3 regions of the Deinococcus carri genome follow, and region 2 is predicted to be linked to each of the others. Evidence: riboswitches for the same ligand, from Rfam matches in the RefSeq annotation. Region 2 holds a riboswitch; each other region holds the start of a gene.
The links. Region 2 has a riboswitch for cyclic di-GMP ahead of ABEA67_RS00525 (hypothetical protein). Riboswitches for the same ligand answer to the same signal wherever they lie in the genome.
Positions count from the first base shown of each region.

Region 1: another riboswitch for cyclic di-GMP. It lies ahead of ABEA67_RS15335 (beta strand repeat-containing protein); the one in region 2 lies ahead of ABEA67_RS00525 (hypothetical protein).
Region 3: another riboswitch for cyclic di-GMP. It lies ahead of ABEA67_RS17080 (hypothetical protein); the one in region 2 lies ahead of ABEA67_RS00525 (hypothetical protein).

Region 1 is NZ_BAABRP010000015.1:62,549-70,465, reverse strand. It holds gene ABEA67_RS15355 (hypothetical protein) at 1-485, opposite strand, end outside; gene ABEA67_RS15350 (TatD family hydrolase) at 629-1,387, shown strand; gene ABEA67_RS15345 (CaiB/BaiF CoA transferase family protein) at 1,501-2,736, shown strand; gene ABEA67_RS15340 (acyl-CoA dehydrogenase family protein) at 2,733-3,893, shown strand; cyclic di-GMP riboswitch class II at 4,567-4,651, shown strand; gene ABEA67_RS15335 (beta strand repeat-containing protein) at 4,935-7,388, shown strand; gene ABEA67_RS15330 (magnesium transporter CorA family protein) at 7,476-7,917, opposite strand, start outside.
Region 2 is NZ_BAABRP010000001.1:82,365-90,281, reverse strand. It holds gene galE (UDP-glucose 4-epimerase GalE) at 59-1,138, shown strand; gene ABEA67_RS00530 (sugar transferase) at 1,252-2,565, shown strand; cyclic di-GMP riboswitch class I at 2,982-3,074, shown strand; gene ABEA67_RS00525 (hypothetical protein) at 3,086-4,336, shown strand; gene ABEA67_RS00520 (tyrosine-protein kinase family protein) at 4,572-6,146, shown strand; gene ABEA67_RS00515 (hypothetical protein) at 6,143-7,903, shown strand.
Region 3 is NZ_BAABRP010000021.1:27,715-35,631, reverse strand. It holds gene ABEA67_RS17090 (DUF11 domain-containing protein) at 1-2,736, opposite strand, end outside; gene ABEA67_RS17085 (beta strand repeat-containing protein) at 2,886-5,168, opposite strand; gene ABEA67_RS17080 (hypothetical protein) at 5,240-5,737, opposite strand; cyclic di-GMP riboswitch class II at 5,904-5,986, opposite strand; gene ABEA67_RS17075 (vWA domain-containing protein) at 6,199-7,410, shown strand; gene ABEA67_RS17070 (DinB family protein) at 7,493-7,917, opposite strand, start outside.

The DNA.
Region 1 (7,917 bases), on a different contig from region 2:
TTGCCGGTCATGTAGGGCGAGTCCACCTGTGCCAGCGGCGCGCTGAAGCCGTAGCCCTGCTCGATTCGCACCGGCTGCCCCGGCGTGCCCCTCAGCTTGATATCTGCACACTGCTGCACCAGGGTGATGCTCGCCTGACGGGTCAGCATGTTGTCCTGCCCGTCGATGGTGAGGTCGGGGGCGCTGAGGGTGGCGTCCAGCACGCTGCGGCCGGTCGGCTGCCCGTTCGGCCCCTGTTCTCGCACCCAGCGGCCCCCGTCCGAGAGGCCCGCGAGGTGCGTTTCCCCCTTGAGGGGGTCACTGGTCACGCTCGCGGCCCGGAAACGCCAGACCGCACCCGTGTCACGGGCCGGGTAGAGCGTGAGGGCGACCCCCTCCAGCGTGGCCCCCGTCTGGGCCGCGCCCGACCTGCCCTGTGGCAGCAACGCGAACACCAGCGCAAAGAGGCCCAGCAAGGCGAGTGCGTACACCCCGGCTTTCAGCACGCGCGCACTCTAGCGCGGTGCCCTCATGAGAGTGATGGGCGGGGGCTGACGGGGGGTGAGGAGGGGGCGGTGCGCGGGCAGCAGGACGCGGTCTGGTGCTTTTCCCGCGTACCGCGTACGGCGAACCGCGTACCCTCTTCCCCATGATCGACACCCACTGCCACCTCGACTACCTCGACGACCCGGCCTCGGCGCGGGGGGAACTGGGCCTGAGCGGCATGGTCTGTATCGGGGCGAGCGCCGAACATGCCCGGAACGCGGTGGCCCTGGCGGGGCAGTTCGGGGACGTGTGGGCGACGGCGGGGCTGCACCCGACCGACGCGGCGGAGGACAGCCCGGAAGTGCGGGCCGAGATCGAGGCGCTGGCGCTCCACCCGCGCGTGGTCGGCATCGGGGAAAGCGGGCTGGACGACTACTGGGACGACACCCAGCGCCCAACCCAGCTCGCGGCCTTCGAGTGGCAGCTCGACCTCGCACGGCGCACCGGCAAACCGCTGGTGATTCACGTGCGTGACAAGGCCGGGCAGGACTCGGCCCACCGGGGCGTGATGGAGGTGCTTTCCGGCCAGCCGGACGTGCCGGTCATCCTGCACTGCTTCAGCGGGCATCCCGGCCTCTTCCAGTATGGGCTGGAACGCGGCGCGTATTTCGGCTTCGCGGGCAATACGACCTACAAGAACGCCCAGCCCATCCAGGAAGCCGCCCGGCAGGTGCCCCTGGACCGCCTGCTGCTGGAAACCGACGCGCCCTTTCTGGCCCCGGTGCCCAAACGCGGCCGGCCCAACCGCCCCGGCTACGTGCGGCACACGCTGGAGTTCATCGCCGCGCTGCGCGGGCTGGACCCCGCCGAGCTGGAGCGCGTCACCGACGAGAACGCCCGCCGCGCCTACCGTCTGGCCTGAACAAGCCGGGGCAGCAGGGCAGCCGGGGGCGTAGACTACGCCCGGTTTGCACAGCCCGACTTCGCCTGGCCGGGGGCGTCCCGCCAGGTTCCTTCCCACCCGAAAGGCCGCCCATGGAGCCTGACCCCATCCATCCCCCCACAACGCCGACCCCCGACCTGCCGCTCGCGGGGGTGCGGGTGGTGGACTTCACGCGGGTGCTGACCGGCCCCTACTGCACCATGCTGCTGGGCGACCTGGGGGCCGACGTGATCAAGGTCGAGCCGCCCGGCGGGGACGACACCCGTGCCTGGGGGCCACCCTTCCAGACTTCAGAGCCGGGGCAGACATCGGAGGCGGGGCGCGAGAGCACCTACTTCCTGAGCGTGAACCGCAACAAGCGCAGCGTGGTGCTGGACCTCAAGACGGGGGCCGGGCTGGCGGCGGCGCGGGCGCTGATCGCGGGGGCCGACCTTCTGGTGGAGAACTTCCGCCCCGGTACCTTCGCGCGCCTGGGCTTCGGCTGGGAGGCGCTGCACGCCGAGTTTCCCCGGCTGATCTACGCGGCCATCTCGGGATTCGGGCAGCAGGGGCCGTACCGCGACCGCGCCGGCTACGACGTGATCGCGCAGGGCATGGGCGGCCTGATGAGCTACAACGGCGAGGAGGGCCGCCCGCCCGTGCGGGTCGGGGTCGCCGTGGCGGACGTGTTCGCCGGGTCGCTGATCACGCAGGCCATCCTGGCGGCGCTGTACGCGCGGGAGCGCAGCGGGGTGGGCCGCCGGGTGGACGTGAACCTGCTCGAAGGCATCATCTCGCTGGGCACCAGCCAGATCAGCCGCTACCTCAACGCCGGGCAGATTCCGGGGCCGCAGGGCAACGACCATCCCAGCATCGTCCCCTACGGCACCTATCCCTGCGCGGACGGCCTGGTCAACGTGGCCGCGGGCAACGACAGCCTGTGGCGGCGCTTCTGCGCGGCGCTGGGCTTCGAGTCGCTGGGGAGCAACCCGCAGTACGCCACCAACGAGGGCCGGGTGCATCACCGCGAGCAGCTCAACGCCGAGCTGTATCCGGCCCTGCGTACCCACACCCGCGCCGAGGTGATGCGGCGGCTGGACGCGGCGGGTGTGCCCTGCGGCCCCGTCTACAACGTGCAGGAGGTCTTCGCGGACCCGCACGTGGTAGACCAGGGCATCGCCGTGACCGTGCCGCACGCATCACTGGGCCAGACCACCGTGACCGCCCCGCCCTGGAGCCTGGACGGCCAGCGCCCCCCGGTGCGCCGCGCCCCCCCGACCCTGGGACAGCACACGGACGAGGTGCTGTCTGAGCTGGGCCTGGCCGAATCCCACAAGGAGACCCCATGATCGACGAATTCGCCGTGTTCGACCTGCTGACCCCCGAGGAGCGCCTCATCCGCGAGAGCGTCCGCGCCTTTTGTGACAGCGAGCTGATGCCCCGCATCGCCGACTGGTGGGACAGCGGCGATCTGCCCGTGCGTGAGGTGATGCGCCAGTTCGGCCAGATGGGCCTGCTGGGGCCGACCACGCCCGAGGAGTACGGCGGGGCAGGCGTCAGCTACAGCGCCTACGGCGCGATGATGTACGAGCTGGAACGGGTGGACAGCGGCCTCAGAAGTGCCGCCAGCGTGCAGGGCAGCCTGGTGATGTTCCCGATCTACACCTACGGCAGCGAGGACCAGAAACGGAAGTACCTGCCCGGCCTGGCCTCCGGCGAGCTGATCGGCTGCTTCGGCCTCACCGAACCCGACGGCGGCTCCGACCCCGGCGCGATGCGCACCCGCGCCCGCAAGGACGGCGACAGCTACGTCCTGAACGGCAACAAGATGTGGATCACCAACAGCCCGGTCGCGGACATCGCCGTCGTCTGGGCCAAGGATGATGAGGGCGTGGTGCGCGGCTTTATCGTGCCCACCGACACGCCGGGGTTCAGCGCGCCCCAGATTCACCGCAAGATGAGCCTGCGCGCCTCGGTCACCGGGGAAATCGTGCTGGAAGACTGCCGCATTCCGGCCCAGAATCTGCTGCCCGGTTCGGGGGGCCTCAAGTCGCCCCTCTCCTGCCTGACCTCTGCCCGCTTCGGGATTGCCTGGGGGGCGATAGGGGCACTGGAGGCAGTGCTGCAAACGGCGCTGGACTACACCGGCAGCCGCACCACCTTCGGCAAACCCATCGCCGCGCGGCAACTGGTGCAGGACAAGCTGGTCCGGATGGCGACCGACCACTCCACCGGGCTGCTGCTGGCATGGCGGCTGGGGCAGCTCAAGGACAGCGGGAAGATGAACTACGCCCAGGTCAGCGTCGCCAAGCGCAACAACGTGCGGGTGGCGCTGGAGGGGGCACGGCTGGCCCGCGAGATGCTGGGCGGCAACGGCATCACCACCGAGTACCCGGTCATCCGCCACATGCTGAACCTCGAAACGGTGGACACCTACGAGGGCACCCACGACATTCACACCCTGATCGTGGGGCGGCACCTCACCGGGCAGAACGCGCTGGAGTAGGGACATGAGCGCGCGGGACGCCTCGCCTCCCCCGACATCAGCAGGCCACGCTGCTCGCTGTAGCGGAGGGCGGGAGTCTGGGCTATGTGCTGAAGGGGAGCGCCTACAGGGCTGCTCTGGCTGGAAAGCGGGCCGAATCAGGCCGGGGAGGTGCGTGGGGGTGCTTCCACGCGACGGCGCTGGAGCGGCTGGACCCTCGCCGTTCAGTCGCTCACCTTGTGCCGGGCTGCGAGTCCATCCCACGGCGGGCCATGCTTTAAGCGCGTGTTTCAAAAGGTCCCAAGCGCGCTGGGAGGTTGTGCCCGCTCCCCTCTCTCCTGCGAAACTGCACCCGTCCCACTCTCCTCCGTAAGGGGGAATTCGTAGAGCGGCTTGCAGAGGAAAAAAAGTGCGTCCCCATCACGTGTCTGAGAAGTTCCGCCCAACTTTCAAAACAGACCCTAAACAGCAATGAGCTGCTCCATCCAACCGGACAGAGCAGGAACAACAGCGGCAGAAACGGGTGGAACAGCTCTACAAAGCGATGCAGGAGAAGGGCTATGACGGAGGATGCGGAACCTATATACCCCCATACCACCCAAAGCATGAGAACCAAAATAAGGACCTTCAACTTGGCCCTCATTCGGCAACAGGTGTCTTTTCATAGATTGAACCTGGGTAGCTGAAATGCAATTGCTATCCAAGGGGCAACGAAACCTCGTTCCGTATACGGGCACCTGGAACGGGTGGAGCCAGTGGTGCGACCGACTTGGGACATGCGAACACGGCGTGTCGGCAACTTTTCTTACCGTTAGGGCAGCAGCCCCCACAGCTTCCTGGTGGGCGCGGCACCGCTGACCTATAACCGGTTTCCAGCAGGAGGTGGTGCATTGCTCCGGGTTCTTTTTCTGGCCCCAGCAGGCCCGTTTTGAACCTATCCCTCTCCCCGAATCCACACCTGTTCTGCCCTGCCTTCCCCTGGAAGTAGGCAGCAGTTCAGTTTATCCCCTCTGGCTGTGCGTCGTCTCTGCCATGTCTTCTCACACCCTCAAGGAGAACGCCATGATCTCGATGCTTTCCCGGAATGGCCGCCTTGCCGCCGCCACGCTGCTGACCGTCACCCTGCTGGCCAGTTGCAGCGGGCAAAACCCTGCGCTCAACCCCAATCCTGGCCCTGGGGGTCAGCCCGGCGTCACGGACACTGTCAAACCCACCCTGCAACTCACCTCTCCGCTGGAGGGCAGCAGCGCCACCGGCAGCCTGCTGCTACAGGGCCGGGTCAGTGACAACGTGGGCCTGAGCCGCCTCACCTACCGCCTGGGGAACGGCAACGAGCAGACGTTGACCCTGCCCGCCGACGGCAACATCAGCCAGAGCCTCTGCCTTTGCGGCGTGAAGGCCGGGACGTACACCCTGACCGTCACGGCCTATGACGCGGCGGGCAACAGCACCTCCGTCACGCGGACCGTCACCATCAACGGGAACGGGGGAACGGGCCAGCCCGGCGACACCGTCGCCCCGACCCTGACGCTCACTTCCCCCATCAATGGTGCCACCACGGCCAACCCCGTGCGTCTGACGGGCACCGCCAGCGACAACCAGAGCGTGGCCCGCATCACCTACACGCTCGATGGGGCCGCCGAGCGTGATCTGGACGTGACGCCCGGCACCACCGTCAACCTCGACGCCACCCTGCCGGCTTTGCCCGCCGGGGCACATACGCTGGTCGTCCGGGCCTACGACGCGGCGGGGAACACCTCGAACGCTGTCAGCACGACCATCACCGTCACCGCCGGAGGCGGCACAGGCCAGCCCGGCGACACCGTGGCCCCGACCCTGACGCTCACTTCTCCCGCCAACGGGGCCACCACGGCCAACCCCGTGCGCGTGACCGGCACCGCCAGTGACAACCAGGGCGTCACCCGCGTGACCTACGCCCTCGACAACGGCCCCGAAGTCAATGCACCCTTCAGCGCCGGGACATCGGCCAACCTCGACTTTACCCTGCCGGACCTGGGTGCCGGGCAGCACACCATCACCGTGAAGGCCTATGACGCGGCGGGCAACAGCAGCACCGCGGCCCGCACCATCACCGTCACTGCCGGAGGCGGCACAGGTCAACCCGGCGACACCGTGGCCCCGACCCTGACGCTCACTTCCCCCGTCAACGGCACTACCACGGCCAACCCTGTACGCCTGACCGGCACCGCCAGCGACAACCAGGGTGTTACCCGCGTCACCTACACCCTCGACAACGGCCCTGAGGTCAATGCGCCCCTCACCGCCGGAGCGTCGGTCAACTTCGACTTTGCCCTGCCGGACCTGGGGGCTGGACAGCACACCATCACCGTGAAGGCCTACGACGCGGCAGGGAACGCCTCGAACGCCGTCAGCACGACCATCACCGTCACTGCTGGAGGCGGCACAGGTCAGCCCGGTGACACCGTCGCCCCGACTCTGACGCTCACTTCTCCCGCCAATGGGGCCACCACGGCCAACCCTGTGCGTGCGACCGGCAGCGCCAGCGACAATCAGGGCGTCACCCGTGTGACCTACACCCTCGACAACGGCCCCGAGGTCAATGCGCCCCTCACTGCCGGAGCCTCGGTCAACTTCGACTTTGCCCTGCCGGACCTGAGTGCCGGGCAACACACGCTGGTCGTCCGGGCCTACGACGCGGCGGGGAACGCCTCGAACGCCGCCAGCACGACCTTCACCGTCACTGCCGGAGGCGGCACAGGCCAGCCCGGCGACACCGTGGCCCCGACCCTGACGCTCACTTCCCCCGTCAACGGTGCCACCACGACCAACCCCGTACGCCTGACCGGCACCGCCAGCGACAATCAGGGCGTCACCCGCGTGACCTACACCCTCGACAACGGCACGCCCACCGACCTGGCTATCACCCCCGGTCAGACGGTCAATCTGGACACCACCCTGCCGACTTTGCCTGCCGGGGCACACACGCTGGTCGTCCGGGCCTACGACGCGGCGGGGAACGCCTCGAACGCCGTCAACGTCAGCATCACCGTGAGTGGCGAGCAGACCGCGCAACCCCGGCCCCTGGTGGGCAGCGGGTACACCGTGAACTCGGGCCGGAGTGAGCTGTGCCTGCTGTGCTCGGTGGACAACGCCCTGAATGTCGTGAACGGCGACCTCACGGACGAGGCGTCGATGAAGGTCACGGTGGGTGCGCTGAGCTACACCTACCTGCGTGTCATCGGCACGGCACCGCAGGCGGCAGGCAGCCGCGTGGGCTTTGTCGTCCGCCGCCCCGGCAGCCTGCTGGATGCCGGAGTGCTGTCTGGCCTCACCCTGGTGACGCTGCTGAACGGTCAGGTGCAGGAAACGCGCAGCGGGGGCGACCTGCTGGACCTGGCGCTGCTCGCGCCGGGCAGTGACGTGCAGACCGTCAGTTTCCAGACGAGCAAGGCGTTCGACAGCGTGGAGCTGCGTTTCGGCGGGGTCGTGGGAGCACTTTCGGAGCTGCGCGTGCGTTACGCCTTCGTGCAGTAGTCCTGGCCCCTCAGATAACGTAACGTCCGGCACTCTGCCCTGCCCCGGCAACCGCTTCTGGTCCGGGGCAGGGTTTGCTCTGGCCCCTCACCACCACCCCCGGCGCTTGAAATAGGCGGCCAGCAGCCCCCCGATCAGCAGGAAACTCGCCCAGGCGAAGGCGTAGCCGAAGCGGGTGTGCAGTTCGGGCATGTGCTGGAAGTTCATGCCCCACACGCCCGCCAGGAAGGTCAGCGGCAAAAAGATCACGCTGACGGCGGTCAGGGTCCGCATCACCTCGTTCATGCGCTGGCTTTGCAGGTTCAGGTGCAGGTCGAGCAGGCTGGTCAGGAAGTCGCGCAGCCCGTCCAGGCGGCTGCTGACGCGCGTGAAGGAGTCCAGCACGTCGCGGTAGCGGACCAGCTCGGCCGTGGTGCCGCCGGCGTGGCGGACCAGCAGCGTCACCGCCTCCCGCGCGTCGGTGCTGAGGCGGCGGCCCTGCGCCAGCACATGCTTGAGCGCGAACACCTCCGCGACCGGATTGCGGCGG
Region 2 (7,917 bases):
CAGAGCCAATGGGTGGGGTCCTGTCCTGGGCCGCCCGCCTTTTTCCTATACTCAGGAGATGAAACTCCTGGTGACCGGCGGGGCCGGCTATATCGGCAGTACCGTCTGCACGGCGCTGGAGCAGGCCGGGCACGTCCCGGTGGTGCTGGATTCGCTGGTCACCGGTCCTGCCGCCTTTGTCGCGGGCCGGATCTTCTACCAGGGGGATATCGCCGACACGGCGCTGGTGCGGCGCATCTTCGAGGAGCACCCCGACATCACGGCCACGCTGCACTTCGCGGCGCGGATCGTGGTGTCGGAGTCGTTGGCGCAGCCCGCGCTGTACTACCGCGAGAACGTGGTGAAGAGCCTGACCCTGTTCGAGACCCTGCTGGCGCTGGGGCAGCGGCGCGTCATCTTCAGTTCGAGCGCCAGCATCTACGACAGCCCCCCGAGTGACGGACCCGCCGGCCTTCAGGTCACGGAGGCCAGCCCGCTGCGCCCCCTGAGTCCCTATGCCCGCAGCAAGTGGATGATGGAAGAAGTCCTGCGCGACCTGTGCGCGGCCAGCGCGGGCAGTTCCGCGCCGCTGCGTGCCATTGCCCTGCGGTACTTCAATCCCATCGGGGCCGACCCGGAACTGCGGACTGGCCCCTACCTGCCCGACCCCTCACATGTGCTGGGCCGTCTGGTCGCCACCTGGCAGGGCCGGCAGCCCGTCTTCTCCGTCATGGGCACCGACTACCCCACCCGCGACGGCACCGGCCTGCGCGACTACATCCATATCTGGGACCTGGCGCTGGCCCACGTGGCGGCGGCCGAACACTTCGACGAGGCCTTTGCTCAGGCAGAGGCGGACCTGGGTGAGGCCCAGGTGTTCCTGCCCATCAACGTGGGGACCGGCAGCGGCACCACCGTGCGCGAACTGCTGGAGGCCTTTCAAGAGGTCGCCGGGACCACCCTCGACGTGCAGGACAGCCCCCGCCGCCCCGGCGACAGTGCCGGGGCCTGCGCCGAGATTTCCCGCGCCCGTGCCTGGCTGAACTGGCTCCCCCGGCACACCTCCCGCGAGGCCATCGCCAGCGCCTTGGCCTGGGAGGCGCAGCGGGAGGCCAGGCTCCACCCCCCGGCAACGGAAACAGAAGCGGTGGCCGGTTGAACGTAGCCGCAGAACCGGCCGCCCCGCCTACCAGCCCGCCTCCCCGCCCCCGGAGTCACTGGCCCCAGCCCCGCCAGCGGCCGTTCCGAGGAGCCAGGAGGCAGCGTTAGCCCATGCAGGAAACGCGCTTTAACCCCGACACCGTTCCCGCTCACCTGATCCGGCCCCCACAGGTCCGGCAGCTCACGTGGCTGGTCGACGCGCTGGGTCTGCTGCTGATGGGGACACTGCTCTGGGTGGGGCTGGGGCTGCTGGGGCTGGAGCTGCCCACCCGGAACCTGCTGCTGAGGCTGTGGCTGCTGGCGGGGGTCCTGGGCTGGCTGCTGAGCAGGCGTGGCGGCGCAGGCACCCGGCTCTCGCCGGGCCGTCCGGTCGTGGTGGTGCCGCTGCGGACACTGCTGGTCGCCGGCGCGCTGTTTCTGGCGGTGGGTGAGGGGGCGGCGCTGCCCTGGCTGCTGGCCCTGCATGGCCTGTGGTTCGGGCTGACGCTGCTCGCCCTGGGCTGGATATGGCGTGTCTCACCCCCGCTGCGGCTGGGCGTGTCGGAACTCACGCTGTCGGCCACGGGCCAGCCGCCCCTGCTGCCCGCCGCCACCCTCCACCATCCGCGCGTGCAGTTCGTGCCGGTGAGTCCGCGCGACCCCGGCATGCTGGAACACGTCGACCTGCTGCTGGTCGAGCCGGAGCGCGGCACCTCCACCGACTACCAGCGGCTGCTGGAACATGCCTACGTCACCCAGGTCCCCTTCTGGCCCAAGGTGCTGGCCGACGAGGAACTCACCGGCCGGGTGGCGCTGCACGCGATTGACCGGGAGGGCCTGACGGACAACACCTTCCGATCGGGCTACGAACCCTTCAAGCACGCGCTGGACATCGTGGTCACGCTGCTGCTGCTGCCGCTGCTGCTGCCGCTGCTGGCCGCCGTGGCGCTGGTCGTGTACTTCAACAGTGGCCGCCCGGTGCTGTTCTGGCAGGAGCGGGTGGGCCGGAACGGGCAGCCCTTCCAGATTGCCAAGTTCCGTACCATGACCACCGACTCCGAGCGGTCGGGGCCAGCCTTCGCGCGGCAGGGCGACATGCGCGTGACGCCCGTCGGGGCCTTGTTGCGCAAGTTCCGCCTCGACGAACTGCCCCAGTTCTGGAACGTGCTGCGCGGCGAGATGAGCATCATCGGGCCGCGCCCCGAACAGTGGGCCTTTGCCGCCGACTTCGAGGAAAGCATCCCGCTGTACGCCTGCCGCCACTGGGTCCGCCCCGGCATCACCGGCTGGGCACAGGTCAACCAGGGCTACACCGACAACCTGGGCCAGACCACCGAGAAGCTGCGCTACGACCTGTACTACGTCAAGCACCTCTCGCTCTCCCTCGACCTGCTGATCGTCGGCAAGACGATCTGGACCATCCTGACCGGCTTCGGCTCCCGCTGAGAGCCTGTTTCAAAAGGGTCTTTCAGAAGCAGAGGTCTCCGGGGAGGCCTGCGTGTCCCCTCTCCCCTGCGGAGCTGTCCCAGCCCCCACGAGACGACACCCAGAGCTGCTTGCAGAGAGGCAAAAAGAGCCTCACGACCGCGGGCATGAGAGGCACGCTCAACTTTTGAACCTTACCCCGGGAAAGCTCTGGGTGGCTCATACCCTGTCTCTGTGTCTCTCCTCACCCGGCCTGTGAGAATCTTGGCAGCCAGCAGTGTTTATGTATGGTTAATGTAAGAACAGATGCTTAACCTGTCTTCACAGAGCTAAGCCCATCTTCCCCTCTTCCTCTCTGGCCTCCCGGTTCTGGAACTTGCCGCTCTGAAGGCAAGGACCTTCCGCACACCCATTTTCCATCCACCACTCTCCGCCCATCTCGACAAAGGCAAAACCTCCGCGAGGAGGTGACGCAAAGCCACGGAACTCCCGCGCCGCACCCAGGCCGAAGAGTCCGCCGGGCTACCGAAAGAAGGACGCCATGAAAAAAATCGGAACGCTGGCCTGTGCCCTGACGCTGCTGCTGGCTGCCTGCGGGCAGCCCTCCGCCCCCCAGGCTTCCCTGCCCGGAACTGCGCCGGGGGGGACGGTCACCCCCGGTGACAGCGGCGAGGAGCGGCAGGCGAGCGAGGGCGAAACTCTCGACGCTACGCAGCGCCTGCAAGCCCTGACGGCCGGGGCGGCGGCGACCGACACCGCCGCCACCGTCCGCGCCGACGGCACGCTGCTGGTGGGTGGGCAGCCCATGTTCCCGATGGGCTTCTACCACGTCTCGTGGGCCGGGAATGCCGAGCGCCGCCTGCGCGACCTCCAGGCCATCGCGGACATGGGCTTCAACCTGATGAACGCGACCATGTTCGACCCGCAGGACGACCTGCCCGGCTACACCAAGCTGCTCAACACCGCCCAGAGCCGGGGCATGAAGCTGCTGGTCGAGGACTTCAACGACGTGTCGATCAACACCCTGAAGAACCATCCGGCGGTGCTGGGCTGGATGATCGCCGACGACTGCAACAACCTCGTGACGCCGCAGGAGCTGGAGCGGCGGAACCAGGCCACCAAGGCGCTGGACTCCCGGCACCTGACCTACACCAGCATGGCGATTTCCTTCGCCAACAGCCACACCGACTACTTCGGGCGGGCCGACGCGGTCGGCAACCAGTCCTATCCGGTGGACGGCGGGGACAGCGTGGGGGTGGTGTACCCGGTCATGCAGCGCCTGGTCACGGAGGCCAGCCGCAAGGGCACGCTGCCCATCGCCAACCTGCAAAGCTTCCGCTGGAAGGATGGCCGCCTGCCGAACGCGCGCGAACTCTACAGCATGACCAACCAGGCCCTCGGGGCGGGCGTCAAGGGCATCCTGTACTACACCTACCTCGATCCCACCAACGATCTGGCTGCCCCCGGTGGCGCGGCGCTGCGGGCCGAACTCAAGCGGGTGGCCGGGGAAGTCAAGCTGCTGGCCCCGTTCCTGATGGACGGCCAGCGCCGGAGCCTGAATGTCAACACCCCGGAGGCCCGCGCGACCCTCTGGACCTACCAGGGCCGCCGTTACCTCCAGGTGGTCAGCCTCAGCGAAACCAGCCGCCAGACCGTCAAGGTGACGCTGGACGGCCAGGCCACCCAACTGGTGCCCCTTTTCGCCGGGCGGCCCACCGGCCTGAAACTGCAAAACGGAACCGTGACCGGGGCCGTCACGCCGCTGGCCGCCCACTGGTACGAGGTGCGCTGACCCGCGCGGGGTTGCAAGCCACGCGGAGCGGCGGGAAGAGGCAGCGGTGAGGGAACTGTTCTCCCTCACCGCTGCCTCTTCCCAGATGCGGGATCAACAGGCACGGGTTAAACAAGAGAAAAAGCCTGGAAGGGCGCAGGTCTTCTCACGCGCGGCACACCGTACGTTAGGCTGACAGGAAGTTCACCCGGCTCCCCTTCCAGCTCCGCTTTCTGCCCGCTCTGCAAAGGATCCCATGACCTCTGAACGGCCCAAAGACCTCGACCTGTCCTATCTGCTCGGTGTGCTGCGGCGTGCGGCGCTGCCCGTGCTGCTCACGGCCCTGGCGCTCTCGCTGCTGGTCTATCTCTACTCGCGCACCCGCCCGGCGGTGTACCAGGCCACGGCCAGCATCGCGGCGCTGCCCAACGGCGGGGGCAATTCGGTCATCAACACCACGCTGGTGACTGCCCCGCCCCTGCCCCCCGCGGTGGTGGCGCGCGCGATGCGCAGCCCCGAGGTGGTGGACCGGGCGCTGACGCTGCTGGGCCAGCGGGTGCCCGACTCGGCGGCCCGGCGCGCGCTGGAGCAGCAGGTCAGGGCAGACCTCGGCCAGAACGACGATCAGGCGGTGGGCCTGGCCTCCGACGTGAACCAGGATTTCGTGGGGGTGTACGAGGTCAGCGTGCGGGCGGCGACGCCGCCGGTGGCCCAGGCCGGGGCGAACAGTTTCACGCAGGCCCTGCTGGCCTGGGACCGGCAGCGAGCGCTGGGCAGCGTCTCTCTCGCCCGTCAGAACCTGCTTCAGCAGCGCGACGACCTGACGCGCCGCATCGCCCAGGCGGCCACGCCGCTCGACGTGCGCTCGCTGGAGAGCCTGCGGGGCGACGTGCTTCAGAAGCTGCAACAGGTCGAGGTGCTGGAACAGACCGTGACCGGAACGCTCTCGGCGCTGGCCGGGGCGCTGCTGCCGGTGGACCCGGTGGAACCGCGGCCCCTGCGCAACGCGGCGCTGGTCTTTGCGGCCACGCTCTTTTTCGGGGTGCTGCTCGCCTTCGCGCTCGACCAGCTTCGCAGGCGGATTCGTGGGCCGGAAGACCTGCGCCAGTTCTCGGTGCCCGTGATGGCGACCCTGCCGCCCCTGCCCGCCCGCCTGACCGACCCGCGCGCCCTGATCCGGGAAGTCGGGCAGGGCACCTTCCGCGAGCAGATGGATTTCGTGCGGGTGGGCCTGCTGGCGACCCTCGTCCGCCCGGCCCGCACGCCCCTGATCGTGATTTCCAGCGCCCAGACCGGCGAGGGCAAGAGCACCGTCACGGCGGCGCTGGCCAGCAACCTGGGCCTCAATGGGCTGCGGGTGCTGGTCGTGGACGCCGACGTATACCGGCGGCGGCAGGAGCAGCTCTGGCTCTCCGGCGGCACGGGCCGCCCTGCCCCGGCCCCCAGGCCCGCCGGACCGGGCGGCAGCCAGCTCTGGAGCGGGGTGGGCGAACGGGTGGACCTCGCCGCGCCGGGCAACTCGCGGCTGGACGTGGACGAGGTGATGAACCTGATCGAGCACCTGCGCGCAAACTATGACGTGGTGCTGGTGGACTCGCCGCCGGTGTTGCGGGTGGCCGACAGCCTGGCCCTGGCGGCCCGGATGGACGGCCTGCTGCTGGTGGCCGATGCCCAGGTCAGCCGCGCCCAGGTCGAGCGCGCCGTGCAGGAAGTGGGTCTGCTGGGCGTGCACCTGCTGGGCTTCGTGCTGAACCGTTTCCGGGAACCGGCGGGCCAGGGCAGCTACGCCTACGCGCCCCTCCAGGCCGAGCGGACCGGGGTGCTGCCATGAGCCGTCCCAGCCGCCCCGCGCCCTGGCTGGGGCCGGAGGATGGCCGGGTAGACCCGAGCGCGCCCGGGGTGTTGAGGCCACTGCTGGAGCGGGCCGCCGGGTTGGCGACGCTGGCGGAAGGCGAGGCCCTCCCGGCAGCCCGCCTCGCCGCCCAGCTCGGCGAGGCGGACCTGGCGCGGGCATTGCTGGCCCGCAGCGGGGGCCTGCTCGACAGCGCCGAGGCGGCCCGGTTGCTGGCCGAGCCGCTGCCCGCCGCACTGTTGCGGGCGGCCCGGAACGACCTGCCCCCCGCCCCGCCCGCCCTGGCCCTGGCCCCCGGCGAGCGGGAGATGTTCGTGCGGGGGCTGGCCGCCTGGCTGCTGCGTGGGGCCGGAACGGGTGGCCCCCGCGTGGCCCTGCCCCCCGCCCCCGCTGGCGTGCCCCCATTGCCCGCGGGCCTGTCGGTGCTGCCCGCGCTGCCCGCCCCCGAACGCTGGCGCTGGGGCATAGAGCGGGCGCTGGCCTCGGCCCAGGAGCAGGGCCAGGACCACCTGACCCTCGCCTGCGCCTCCTGGAGCACGCAGCAGGAAGCCCTGCGGAGCCTGCGCGAGCGCTACGGCGCGGAGGCGGTCGGGGACGAGGACAGCCCCATCACCGTGCTGACGCTGGAAGACGCGGTGCGCCTGCTCTCGGCGGCATGGACCTGGGACCTGCCCCGCTTCGCGCGCCTGCTGTCGGGGCCGCTGCTGCTGGACGGGCTGCATACCCTCGTGCCCGACCTGCTGGGCGTCGTCACCGACCTGCTCGCGGACGCTTCCCGGGTCTTCGGCTGGACGGTGCTGGGCCTGCCGGGCGTGGGGCGGGACTGGCCCGCCGCCTTTCAGCCGCTGCCCGCGCCCCCCACGTCCGCGCTGCCCTCCGCCAGCGCGGGGACACCCGGCCAGCCCTGCCAGGTGGTCTGCCCACCGCAGCCCCGCGACCTGCATGCCCTGGCCCGGGCCGTCGCGGCGCAGCCGGGCGACCGGCTGGTGATGCTGCCCTCGCGGGCGAGCGCGGCGCGGCTGGCCGGGCTGCTTCCCGGCAGCACGCTGCTGTCGAGCAGCCTGTGCCCGGTGCATCTGGCGGCGCAGGTGGAGGCGCTCTCGGAACGGCGCAGGCGCGGCGAGCCGGTCCTGGTCGTCGCCACCACCCTGCCGCCGCCGCTGCTGGGGACCTTCGGCCACCTGTGGCACCTGCTGGCCCCCCTGCCGCACCTGGCCGAGGCACTTTCCCTCTGCCAGGGCACCCTGCACGTCGTGTCGCTCCTCGACGTGGCGACGCCCGTCGCGTGGGGCGAGCAGGTGGAGCTGACGCGGGCGCTGCTGGCCGCCGGTCGCCCCCTCGGCGACCCGGCCACACAGCGCGACTACTACCGCCAGGTGGCCGAGCGGCGGGGCCAGGCCCTGCGCCAGAGCGGGCTGGCCCACGAGCGTCAGGCCCTGAACTACGCCACGCTCGCCTCCGAGCTGGTGCCCCGGCCAGGCACATCGGTGCCTGTCTTCGTGCCCTACGACGAGGCGGCGCGGCAGCTTATCGCTGAGCTGCATGAGGCGCGGGTCTTTGCCGGTCCGGCGCTGCGCTACGCGGCCTGGCTCACGCCCAGCGAGGCGGCGCGGGCGGTGCGGCGCGGCCAGGCCGAGTCGCTGGGCTGGGCGCTGCTGTGGCGCGCGCCCTACGACCCCCAGTACGGGCTGGCGAGCGAACTGGTCGCGCAGGCCCGGCTGAGCGAGCAGGGCTGAGCGACCAGGGCCTG
Region 3 (7,917 bases), on a different contig from region 2:
CGGGCTGCCCGTGAACGTGAAGCGGTAGGTCAGGACCGTTTCACCGGCGGGCAGCGTACCGTTCCAGGTATTGCGGCCTTCTTTCAGCGCCGCGCCGGACGGCAGGGGGTCGTTCAGGGTAAAGCCCTCCAGCGCCGTGGGGGTGTTCAGGCGCAGCGTCACCGCGTAGCCCCCGGCCGTGAGGACCACCGTTTTCTCGATGCTGAGGGGACCGGCGCTCAGCGTGGTCCGGCGCAGCGTGCCCACCTCGCCTGCCAGCGGCGCGAGCGGGAAGTCCACGCCCGTCAGGCCGCCCACCTGCACGGTCCGGGTTCCCGGCAGACCGCCGTCCTGCGGCAGGTCCAGCGGCAGGTACGGGACCGAGCCGGGGTCGAGGCGCAGGGCCTGGGTGCCCAGCGGCACATTGGCGAAGTGGTAGCGCCCCGCCGCGTCGGTCAGGGCCAGGCGGCCCCCGGCCAGGATGACGCGGGCACGTTCCAGCGGCGTGTCCAGTCCGGCATCGAAGCGGCCGTCGCGGTTGCGGTCCACGTAGACCGTTCCCACGATGTCGTTCAGCGGGGCAAAGTTCAGCAGCCGCAGCTTGACGGCAGCGGTCGATTTGTTGCTGGCGATGGTCCGCACCGCGCCGCCCGCCCCCGTGCCCACCACCTGCACGCTGTTCAGCAGCTCGCCCTGCGTGCCGGCCCCCACGCGCACCCCGTAGGTGATCACCATGTCCTGGCTGGGGGGAAGCTTGCCGAGGTTCCAGTGCAGCACGCCGTTCGTGACCGTGGGGTCGGCCAGCGGCTCGCCGTTCAGGGTGCTGGTGCCGGGGAGGTACACCAGCCCGGCGGCGGGCGTGTCGGTGACCACCGCGTCCACGATGTCGGTGGTGGCCGACCCGTTGCGGATGGTCAGGGTGTAGGTGAGGCGGTCGCCGGGCGTCACCTGCGCGGCGCTCACGGTCTTGAGGACGCGGAGCTGGGCGTTCCAGACCGGGCTTTTCACCTCGTTGCTGGGCGTCGGCGCGGGCAGTTCGCTGGAAACCATCTGAAAGACGTTGTTCAGCGTCTCGCCGTCCACCGCCCGGTCGCTGACGATGACGGTCACGCGGAAGGTGCGCGTCTCGCCGGGAGCCAGGGTGCCGACGTTCCAGGTCGCCACCTGCCTCCCCGCCTCGCCCGTCACGGTGCCGCCGTCCGAGATGACGTTGCCCCCCGGCACGAAGTCCACGTGGGCGGGCAGGGGGTCGCTGACCACCACGCCGGTCAGGGGCCGCGTGTAGGGGTTGCGCACGCTGAGCGTGTAGGTCACCGGCTCGCCCCGCGCCAGCGTGACGGTGGGGCCAGGGCTGACGGTCTTGACCAGCTCGGGCAGACCCGCCTCGACGCCCTGCACCCGGTCCAGGGTGGTGTTGCGGGTGCCGCGGGTGCCGGCAGCGGTGACCAGCGCCTCCAGCGGGCCGCTCTGCGTGGCGTCGTAGCAGATGCGGACGAGCGCCGTCTGGCCGGGGTCGAGCGGCAGCGGCTCAGCCAGCGCCTGCCCGTTCTCGCCCGTCAGAACCGCGCGGGCCTGGCCCTGCGGGTACGTGACCGTCACCCGGAAGTCGTCGCGGACATCCCCGGTGTTCTTGAGGGTGTGGTCGAAGCACACCTGCTGGCCCATGACGGCAAAGGCCTTGCTCTGGGTGTCGGCGGCCGTGTTCTCGGGCGCTTCGGGCACGCCGGCCGGGCCGATGGCGACGGCGGGCTGGTAGCGCACGTCCACCTGGGCGCTGCCCTGCGCGGCCAGGCCACCGGCCAGGACAGTTGCGGTGTTGGGAATCACGTGGTTTTCCGCCGCCGGGGTCGCCAGCATCCGGAAGGTGAGGGTCAGGGCCGCGCCCGCGGGCAGGCTGGCCGCGCGGACGCGCACGCCGCGCACCCCGGCGGGTTCGGTCCCCTGCCAGGTCACGCCGTCGGCGGTGTATTCCAGGGTGCCGGCCGTGGTCTGGGCGCTGCCCCGCACGAACGTCAGCCCCTGCGCGATCTGCGTGTCCAGCAGGTCGGTCAGCACCACGTCCTGGCCCTCGCCCTGGCCGTCGTTACGGGTGGTCACGGTCACGGTCGTCTCGCTGCCGGGGCGCAGCAGGGCGGGCGCGAAGGCCTTCTGCACGGCCAGTTGTGGGGGCGCGCCCACCGTCACGCGGCTGACGTTGTTGCTGTCGGCCTGCTCGCCACCCGCGCAACTGGCGACCAGATTCACGTAGGCCGTGCCCTGCCCGCTCGCCGCCTCCACGGCCAGCAGCAGGTTCGCGCCCTTCTCGGGGGCCAGCGTGACGTTCTCCACGACCTGCTCGCCGGGGTCCACGGCACCGTTGCCGTTCGCGTCCAGATAGAGGCGGGTGGTGGGCGTAAAGGCGCTTCCCGCCTCGGTGCGGGCCGCCACCGGAAAGGTCGCGGTCTGGTTGCCCGCGTTGACCAGGCTGTAGGCGAAGACCGTGCGGCCGCCGTAGGGCAGGGAGGCCGTCTGTCCGGGCTGCTCCGGTGTGCCGTCGGGCGTGACGCTCACGGCGCACACGGCCTGTACGGTGGTCCGGACCACGTTGGAGACGGCACTGTCAGGACCGCCGGGGATGGCCGGATCAAAGACCGCCGTCGCCTGGTTGGTGATCTCGGTCCCGGCGGGTGTCTGGCCCTGCGCCGCCGCCAGCCCGCCCAGGGCCAGCAGCCCGGTCAGACCCAGCCGATGAGGAAGCCGCGTGAGAAAGCGATTCACAGAAGGGACTCTCCTTGGGAAAATGCCGGGAAGGGCGCGTGGGGTGGGCACTTGATGTGCGGGGGTAGAAAGTCAAAAAGAATCTGCTGTTGGGGTGTTGAGCAGGCGGCGCACCCCGCAAAACCGCAGAGGTGCGCCGGGAGGGGGCCTCAGTTCACCTTGACGGTGAAGGTGAGTTCCATCGTGGAGCCGGAGGGCAGCGCGTCGGGCACGTTGTCGCCGTTGGCGTCGGCCGCCACCGCGATGGCCGTTCCCGCTGCCGTGCCTGCCGCCGGAGCGGTGGCCGACCAGGTGCCATTCCCGATCTTGTAGATGACCTTGGTCACGGCGGTGCCGCCGATGCTCAGGCTGGCCGACTGGAAGGTGGTGTTGGTGGGCACCGTGTCGTTCAGGGCGAAGCCCGCGACCGGGGCGTTGTAGGTGTTCTTGCCGATGATCTGGTAGACGATGTTCGCGCCTGGCAGGGCCGCCGTGTTGTTGGCCGTGTAGTTCGCGGGGTTGTTGATGCCGTTTTGCGGCGTGGCCCCGGCCGCCGTCTTGCCGTCCTGCACGAACTTGGCGACGTTCACCGCACCGACCGCACCGACCTTGATGACGTCGTTGAGGTCGGTCATGGTGATGGTGCTGTAGTTGCCCACCGCCTTCTGGCTGACGGTGTAGTTGCCCGCTGCCGTGCCGGTCGGCACCGTGATGACGGCGTAGACCTTGATTTCCTGGCCGGCGGCCACGACGGGCGTGATGAAGTTGCCCGCGCCGTTGGTGGGCAGCGCCACGCCGCTGCTGTCCACATAGGTGACGGCCGCGCCCGCGGGCAGCCCGGCCACCGTGGCCGACAGGGTGTAGCTGTCGTTGTACGCGCCCATGTTGGCGACGTCCATCGGGAAGACGGCCACGTTGTCGGTGCTGTTGGCCGTGTCGGTGCTGGTGGCCGTGTTGCCCCCCGGCACCACCGTCTGCTGCGGAGCAGGGGTGGGTACTGCCCCCAGCACGCCGTCGGTGTTGTCACCGAACTGCGCCGCGCCCTGCGCCACGATGTCGAGGGTAGTGGCGTCGGCCACGATGTCCGCATCGTTGAGCGAGTCGGCACCGACGATGATGGTCAGGAGGTCCACCCGCGCGGCGTCGCTGCCGTCGGGCAGGGTCACTTCGGCGCGGTAGATCACCGTGCCGCCCGCGGGTGCCGTCACGGTCGGGTAGGTGGCCCCGCTGCCCACCGGGATGGGCTGGTTGGTGTTCGGCCCCAGGAAGCGGACCCTGGTGCCGTCGGGCAGGGTGAAGACGCCGGTGCTGGAGTCGAAGGTGGTGCCGGCCAGCAGCTTGCCGTCGGGTCCCGCCGGGAAGAGCTGCACCCGGTCGCTGGCGGTGCCGTTGTTCTTCAGGTCGTTGGTGAAGATGATGGTATCGGCGGTGCCGGGCAGATCGTTGGTCTGGCCGGTGGCCGGGCTGGTCGAGGGGTTGTCGCTGTCGGCCCTGGGGTAGGCGATCTGCTTGTTGCCCTGCACGTCGGGCACGATGGGCGTCCCGCCCGAGGTGGGGTCCGCGGGGTTGGTCGGGTAGGAGGGATAGCCGGTCGCGGGCTGGGTGGGGGTGGGCTGGTTGGGGGTACCGCCGGGCACGGTGGGCACGTTGACCGTCCCCTGCGCGGGCGGGGTCGCGCCGGTGCTGCCGTCGGGGCCGACCGGGTTGGTGGGGTTGGGGACGTTGGGGGTGCCCGTCAGAGCGGGCTGGAAGGTCGTCACCTTGACGAACTGGAGGTCCGTGCCCTGCGCCGGGGTGGTCACCACCGCGCCATTGCTGACGGTCTGCCCCTCGTACAGGGTGCTACCGGTGGGAATCCCGTTCTGGCCCGTCCCCGTGCCGGTGCCCGCGACCGAACCCTCGGGCGAGGCCCCGTAGGTCGTGTTCGCCGGGGCATTCGCCGGAAGGGTGATCTCCTGCGTGAACTTGACCACGCCCGCATTGCCCGCCGGGAGCGTCAGGCTGTAGGAACCGTCGCTGTTCTTGGCCAGCTCATTGCCGCTGGCGTCCAGGTAGCGCACGGTCAGGCCGGACGCGCTGCCGGTGGTGTTGGGGCGCAGGCTCACCGTCAGCGGCGTGTTGCCGTTGTTGACGGCGTCGTAGTCGGTCTTGATGACCTGGCCGGGGGTCGCGCCGGTCACGGTCTTGGGCGTGTTGGCGAGCGTGTTGCCGTCGGCGGTGTTGTCGTCGTACACGATGTCGAAGCCCGGCAGCGGCAGCACCGTGGTGGTCACGGTGTTGGATTTGACTTCCGGGGCGGGCTGACCCGTGCCGGGGTCCGTGAAGCTGGCCGTGGCCTGGTTGGTGATCGGCGTGCCGGCCACCGTGCTGGTGGTGTTGGGGGTGGGGGCCGCGGAAGCTGCTCCGGCAGCCAGCGCCGCCATCAGACCCAGAATCTTCGTGTTCACTTTCATGCTGTCTCCTCTGCTTGCTGCGGGCCGCGCTGTGCCCTGCGGAAGTTCTGTATTGACTTCACCTGCACGGGTTACTTCACCTGTACGCGGAAGCCGAGCGTCTTCTCTGTGCCCGCCTCCAGCGTGCCGATGGTCCAGCGGACGGCCTGGTACTCGTTGGGCTTGACCTCGACCTCGCGGGTCACGGCCTTGCCGTTCTCGGTCACGGTGACGGTCTTCTTGAGGGGCGCGGGGGCGAAGGTCTTGCCGCCGTCGATGGAGTATTCGGTGCGGACACCCTCGGGCGCAGGGCCGTCGGGCGCGAGGTAGACCATGTTCGCCGGCACGGGCAACTGGACCCGCAGGTTGGGCAGGGCAACCCTGCCGACGTTGCGCGCCGTCACCGTCTGGGCCAGCACGTCACCGGGACGCACCTTCGTGAAGGCGGGGGTGCGCTTCTCGGCCGTTTTGCCGTCCCGGGTCACGGACTGCACCAGAACCTGGTCGTACAGCAGCGACAGGGGCGAAGTGCCCTGGGCGAGTGCCACGCCGGACAGAACCAGCAGCAGGAGGGGGACTGGGGATTTCATGTCAGCTCCTTGGGGCAAGGGAGAGGGAACAGGGCGGCTGGAAGCGCTTCAGCGAAACGGAGCGCAAGATAACTTGACGTTGAAGAACCTGGTATCCCCCTGCGGGGGGACTGGACAGCGCAACCACAATGCAAAACGACCAACGAACGCGCGCCCCACCTGGGGTTCACGGCTCGTCGGTCGCACCACTGGCTCGGCGTGTGGCAGGTGCCCGGATACACCACACGCTTCATCGCCCCGGAACAGGGAGAAGGTAGTTGTCAGGCCATGACAGAAGCCTTACAGATTTTCATAAATCTCTCATCAAACAGAAACGCCAGGGTTGAGCTACGGCCGGACGCGGGAGGCTTCCGGCAGACCTCGACCCGGAAAGCGCGCTGCACGCCGCGTCGCCGGTTCCCTCCGGGCTTACAAACGCGGGGAACGTTCCGCGCCATCCTGTTTCCCACGGAGGTCCGGTCATGGCGCGTATCACGCGGTACAGCAAATTCGAGGGCGAACTCGACCAGCTCGATTCCAGCGAGCTGATGCAGATGATTCAGGAAGCCCTGCTCGGCCAGGGCATGAACGATCCCTACGACCCCGACCCGAACGCGCGCCCCAGCATGGACGACCTGTTCGACGCGATCCTGGAAGCCCTCGCGGAACGGAACATGATCCCCGAGGACCTGCTGATGGAGGCGATGCAGGCGGACGACGTGCGCGAGACGCGCCTGGGCCAGCAGATCGAGCGCCTGATGGACAAACTCCAGCAGGACGGCTTCATCCGTAAGGAGTTCGACGACGAGGAAGGGCAGGGCGGCCAGGGCGAGGCGGGCGACGCCAAGTTCCAGCTCACCGACAAGAGCATCGACTTCCTGGGCTACAAGAGCCTGCGCGACCTGATGGGGGGCCTGGGCCGCTCCAGCGCGGGCGCACACGATACTCGCGAGTACGCCTCGGGGGTCGAGATGACCGGCGAGCTGAAGAACTACGAGTTCGGGGACACCCTCAACCTCGACACGACGGCCACCCTGGGCAACGTGATCAGCAAGGGCTTCGACCAACTGGAGGAGTCCGACCTGGTGATCCGGCAGGCGGAATACAACTCCTCGGCGGCGACGGTGGTGCTGCTCGACTGCTCGCACTCCATGATCCTGTACGGCGAGGACCGCTTTACCCCCGCCAAGCAGGTCGCGCTGGCCCTGGCGCACCTGATCCGCACCCAGTACCCCGGCGACACGGTCAAGTTCGTGCTGTTCCACGACTCGGCCGAGGAAGTGCCGGTCAGCAAGCTCGCGCAGGCCCAGATCGGGCCGTACCACACCAACACGGCGGGCGGCCTGCGGCTGGCGCAGCAGCTCCTGAAGCGCGAGAACAAGGACATGAAGCAGATCGTGATGATCACCGACGGCAAGCCCTCGGCCCTCACGCTGCCCGACGGCCGCATCTACAAGAACGCCTACGGCCTCGACCCCTACGTGCTGGGGGCCACCCTGCGCGAGGTCGCCAACTGCCGCCGCAGCGGCATTCAGGTCAACACATTCATGCTGGCCCGCGACCCCGAACTCGTCGGCTTCGTGCGCCGCGTCTCCGAGATGACCCGCGGTAAGGCCTACTTCACCACCCCGCAGAACATCGGCCAGTACGTGCTGATGGACTTCGTGACGAACAAGACGAAGATGGTGAATTAGCTTTCAGCCGTCAGTGGTCAGCAGTCAGGAAGGAAAGCCGATGCTTTTGCAGGAGCTTTCCTTCTTTTTGCTGACGGCTCCCCTACCCCAGCTTCACAAACATCGGTGGCTGCACGCCCACCATGCGCGCCATCATCCAGACCTGGCCCTTGTGGTGGGCCTCGTGCTGGATCATGAAGTCGAGCAGGGCAGCGACCGGCATCTCGCGCCCGCCGAAGGCCTTCACGCGGCGGTTCATGTCCTCCTCGCTCAGGGCGCGGATGGCGAGCAGGGCGTTCTCGGTGCTCTCCTGGAGGCGGCTGCGGGCGCTGGGGAGGTCGGCGCTGCCACTGGTGTCCAAAATCGGGGCCGGGGGTTCGCTGCCCAGCAGCCCTAGAAACCGCTGACTGCTGGCCGCCAGATGGTCCGCCAGCCCGATGAAGCTCATGCCGCCCTCCCAGGGAGAAAAGGTGCTCTGCTCGTCAGGCAGCGTCTCGTAGAGGTCTTGCAGGGCCGCGCGGTGCATCT